2 regions of the Pseudoduganella sp. RAF19 genome follow, and region 1 is predicted to be linked to the other one. Evidence: predicted binding sites of a transcription regulator. Region 1 holds the regulator's gene; the other holds the start of a gene.

Evidence for each region. The regulator LexA, encoded in region 1, represses DNA repair genes until DNA is damaged. The targets are predictions, from matches to a motif close to ACTGTATNNNNATACAGT.
Region 2: recA (recombinase RecA) is a predicted target of LexA. The motif match lies at 1,541-1,558, and genes of this name have one in related genera.

The regions. Positions count from the first base shown of each region.
Region 1 covers NZ_JBFREF010000003.1:551,954-554,355, forward strand. The annotation lists gene AB4Z19_RS10375 (hypothetical protein) at 1-249, shown strand, start outside; gene AB4Z19_RS10380 (glutathione S-transferase family protein) at 271-894, opposite strand; gene lexA (transcriptional repressor LexA) at 894-1,601, opposite strand; gene AB4Z19_RS10390 (hypothetical protein) at 1,728-2,189, shown strand.
Region 2 covers NZ_JBFREF010000004.1:304,215-306,616, reverse strand. The annotation lists gene recX (recombination regulator RecX) at 1-317, opposite strand, end outside; gene recA (recombinase RecA) at 412-1,491, opposite strand; gene AB4Z19_RS12575 (response regulator) at 1,621-2,313, shown strand; gene AB4Z19_RS12570 (sensor histidine kinase N-terminal domain-containing protein) at 2,310-2,402, shown strand, end outside.

The DNA of each region.
Region 1 (2,402 bases):
AGCCGCCAGCGTGCAGAGGAAAAGAATGACGAAACCGGCACGTGTCCGATGAATATTGGGCCGGGCCGCGGCTGCAACTACGTCGAGGCGGGACTGGGCGACGATGGCATCAGCTTCCAGCCATTGCTGCACGACCTGCCCGAACAATTCACTGCCGACGGTATTGCCGGCGCAGACTTCTTCCAGCATTACGCTGTCTACATCGACCAGGCCGGCGGCCAGGTCGCAGTGCGCCGCAAGGATCGCTGAGGCGCGCTTAGTACGCCTTCGCTACCAAGGGGCGGCCCCTGGCATCTGGTACGGGTGGCGCCAGCCGGGCAGGGCGCGGATGCGATCGAGCCAGGCTGCAACGCGCGGCGGATAGCTGACGTTGGCTTGTTCAGGCCAGAACAGGTAACCGCAAAGCGACAGGTCGGCAATGCTGGGCTGATCGTCCAGCAGGAACTGGCGGCCGTCCGTCAGTTCCTCATCCAGGCGCACCATATCGTCATCGAAGCGGCGGCGGAACCATGGCAGCACGGTGCCTGCATAGGCACCGGCATCGTCGAACTTCTGGCCATAGCGCAGGTGGGCCATGGAGAAGCCGATGCGGTTGGCTTCCCAGAACAGCCATTCGCGGCAGCGTTCCAGGCGTTCCTTCGATTCGCCGCCCCATGCGCCGAGATGTTCGGCCATGTGCAGCAGGATGGCGTTCGATTGCACGTACGGTTTGCCGTCGTGGACCAGCAAGGGCACTTCGCAGTATTTGGCCAGGCTGCGGAAGGGCTCCGGGCGATCGGCCCGCGCCAGGCGCAGGTCGATCTCTTGGTACTCGTGCGGCACGCCCGCCACTTCCAGTAGCAGCTTGACCTTGTAGCTGTGGCCGGACTCGCAGTTCCCGTACAGCTGGATCATTAGTGCCAGGTCCTCATCAGGCCCACGGCCAGGCCTTCCAGCGCGAAGTCGTCTTCCGGCGTGACGGTGATGACCTTGAAGTCCGGGTTTTCCGGCAGCAGTTCGACGGTGGAGCCGGATTTGCGGTAGCGCTTTACCGTCACTTCATTGCCGATGCGCGCGACCACGATCTGGCCGTTGCGGGCGCTGTCGGTCTTCTTCACCGCCAGCAGGTCGCCGTCCATGATGCCGATGTCGCGCATCGATTCGCCGCGTACTTTCAGCAGGAAGTCGGGCTTGGACGAGAACAGGTTGGGGTCAACGTTGTAGCTGGTTTCCAGATTTTCCTGCGCCAGGATAGGCGAGCCTGCGGCCACGCGGCCGATCAGCGGCAATGAAACCAGCATGCCGGCGGGTACCTGGGGCAGGGCGTCGTCGTCAGTATGGACGGTGGCGCGGCGCGAGCTGGTTGCTGCGCTGCTTGCCGCACCGGTGCCCGATGCTGCGGCGCCGAAGCTGCCGGTCAGACGGATGCCGCGCGAGGTGCCGGCAGTGATCTCGATGGCGCCCTTGCGCTGCAGGGCTTTCAGGTGTTCTTCGGCAGCGTTGGCGGACTTGAAGCCGAGTTCCGCGGCGATCTCCGCGCGGGTCGGCGGGAAGCCGGTGTTGTCGATCGCGTCCCTGATCAGATTGAGGATTTGTTCTTGACGTGCTGTGAGCTTGATCATGGTACGTGTGCTGTGGATATAGACAGTCTGTATTTTTGTACAGTGTGGACCATAATGCAAGCAAAATTGTTGCATCCTGAGAAAAATTTCGGCTTAATGTCGAAACGACAATGCTCGGAGGACGGGATGGGACGCTATGCTTTCTTGCTCGCTGCTGGTATTGCGCTGTTCGGCGCACTGATTCATTTCCTGGCACCTCTGTTGGGAGCGGAGTGGTACGCGTTCTTCCAGGCGCCGCCTGCCGTGGTCGCCTCGGCGCGCGGCGGCACTGCGCTGGCGCCGCTTGGTTCGGTGGTGATCGGCGGACTGATGCTGTTATGCTCCCTGTACGCACTGGCTGGCACTGGTGCGCGCCGCCTGCGCTGGTTGCCGTTTGTCCCGCAGGCGCAAGGCACGATCGCCGCCGTCTGCCTGCTCCGCGGCCTGCTGCTGGTACCGTCCGTGATCAAATTCCCTTCGCATGTGACCACGTTTGATGTGGTCGCGTCCCTGATCTGGTTTGTGACGGGCGTGGCGTTCGTGATCGGCATCCTCTCGCGCCAGCCGGTGCGAATTCCTTCCTTACCTGAGGGGCAGCCCGGCAACTGACAGCGCCGACGCCGGCGTCTTTTCCTGCACCAGCGCAATGCCGAGCTGCTGTGGCTGGCGATCTGTGGCGGTGTGGCGCAGGGCCAGTGTTTCATCGTCAATCGCACCGAAGCGCACGCGGAGCAAGCCCCGATCTTGAGATGCGGATCGGAAGGCAGTGGCTTCATCCAGTCTGGAACATCGTATAAATCATTTCCCTGTTGTGCGCTCCAT
Region 2 (2,402 bases), on a different contig from region 1:
TCGCAGCAGCGCTCGACTTCGTTTTCCTTCAGCTCGGTCTTGATCCCGGTCAGCATCTCGCCCTCGATGCCGTGGCTTTGCAGCTCGGCGACGATGCGGCTGTTGCCGTAGCGGGCGCTGCGGCGATGCACGAGATTTTCAGAGAAGCGCTCTTGCGAGAGCCATTTGTTTTGTTCGAGGAAGTTGAGCAGGGCTTCGAGGTCGTCGCCTTCTTCCGCATAGCGCGAGAGTTTGCGCGACAGTTCCAGACGGCTGTGCTCGCGCTGCGAGAGCAGGCGCAAGGCGCGGGCTTTGAGAGAGAGGGGGGGGCGGGGCATAACAAAAACGGCGGATCGATGATCCGCCCTACGACACATTGTTGGCATGTCCAACGCATGGCGTAGGGCGGGTCATTGACCCGCCGCTGTGCGATTATTCGACGGCTTTGAGCTTCGGTGCGGCGACTTCTTCGCCGTCGTCGTTCACGACCGGCAGTGCGCGCACGCCGAGGGCTGCGCGGACCTTGTTCTCGATTTCGCGCGCCAGCGCTGGACGCTCTTTCAGGAACAGGCGGGCATTGTCCTTGCCCTGGCCGATGCGTTCGCCTTCGTAGCTGTACCACGAACCGGACTTCTCAACGATCTTGGCTTCCACGCCCAGATCGATGATTTCGCCTTCGCGGGAAGTGCCTTCGCCATACAGAATGTCGAAGTGGGCTTCCTTGAACGGAGGCGCGATCTTGTTCTTGACGACCTTGACCTTGGTTTCGTTACCGATCACCTCGTCGCCGGACTTGATGGAGCCGGTGCGGCGGATGTCCAGGCGCACGGAGGCGTAGAACTTCAGTGCATTACCGCCGGTGGTGGTTTCCGGCGAGCCGAACATCACGCCGATCTTCATACGGATCTGGTTAATGAAGATGACCAGAGTGTTGGTGCGGTTGATGGTGCCGGTCAGCTTGCGCAGCGCTTGCGACATCAGACGGGCCTGCAGGCCTGGCAGCGAGTCACCCATATCGCCTTCGATTTCCGCTTTCGGGGTCAGCGCGGCGACCGAGTCGACCACGATCAGGTCCACGGAACCTGAGCGCACCAGCGCATCGCAGATTTCCAGGGCCTGTTCGCCGGTGTCCGGCTGGGAGATCAGCAGCTCGTGCAGGTTCACGCCCAGCTTCTGCGCGTAGACCACGTCCAGCGCGTGTTCCGCGTCAATGAAGGCGCAGGTGCCGCCCATTTTCTGCATTTCGGCGATGGCCTGCAGGGTCAGGGTGGTTTTACCGGACGATTCCGGACCGTAGATCTCGACCACGCGGCCGCGCGGCAGGCCGCCTACGCCCAGGGCGATGTCCAGACCCAGGGAGCCGGTGGACACGGTCTGTACTTCCTCGATCGGAGCCGAGGCGTCCATGCGCATCACGGAGCCCTTGCCGAACTGCTTTTCAATCTGTGCCAGCGCGGCGGCCAGCGCCTTGGCTTTTTCAGATGCGGGGATTACAGCTTTTTTATCGTCCATGATGTTCTTTCGCGCAGTTGGTTGGTCGCAATTAGTCGCTACAGACGGTACTGTATAAAAAAACAGTGCTTTTGACAAGCACTGTTTTTAAATCTTTGAGGGGGATCAAAAAGTAGCTACATTAGCGTTATGCGTATTTTACTTGCCGAAGATGACAGCGTCCTTGCCGACGGCCTGACACGTTCCCTGCGCCAGTCCGGTTATGCCATTGATTGCGTAAAAAACGGGCAGGAAGCCGACACCGCCCTCTCCACCCAGGAATTCGATCTGCTGATTCTGGACCTTGGCCTGCCCAAGCTGTCCGGTCTGGAAGTGCTGCGCCGCTTGCGTTCGCGCGGCTCGCTGCTGCCGGTGCTGATCCTGACGGCTGCCGATTCGGTCGAACAGCGCGTCAACGGCCTCGATCTGGGCGCGGACGATTACATGGCCAAGCCTTTCGCCCTGTCCGAACTGGAAGCGCGCGTACGGGCGCTGACCCGGCGCGGCCAGGGTGGCGGTTCTACCGTCATAAAGCATGGCCCCCTCACCTACGACCAGGTGGGGCGCAGCGCCTATATTAATGACCAGATGCTGGACCTGTCGGCGCGCGAACTGGGCCTGCTGGAAATCCTGCTGGCGCGCACGGGACGGCTGGTGTCGAAGGAACAGCTGGTCGACCACCTGTGCGAATGGGGCGAGGAAGTCAGCAACAACGCCATCGAAGTCTATGTGCACCGCCTGCGCAAGAAGATCGAAGTGGGCGGCGTGCGCATCGCCACCGTGCGCGGGCTGGGCTACTGCCTGGAGAAGTTTTCCGCCGCATCCGGCGCTGAAGGCAAGTGAGCGAGGAAAAGGCCAGCTGGCAACAGGCGCCCGCCGCCGAAGCCAACGAAATCCAGCACTCCCTGTTCGGCGAGATCCTGGACTGGATG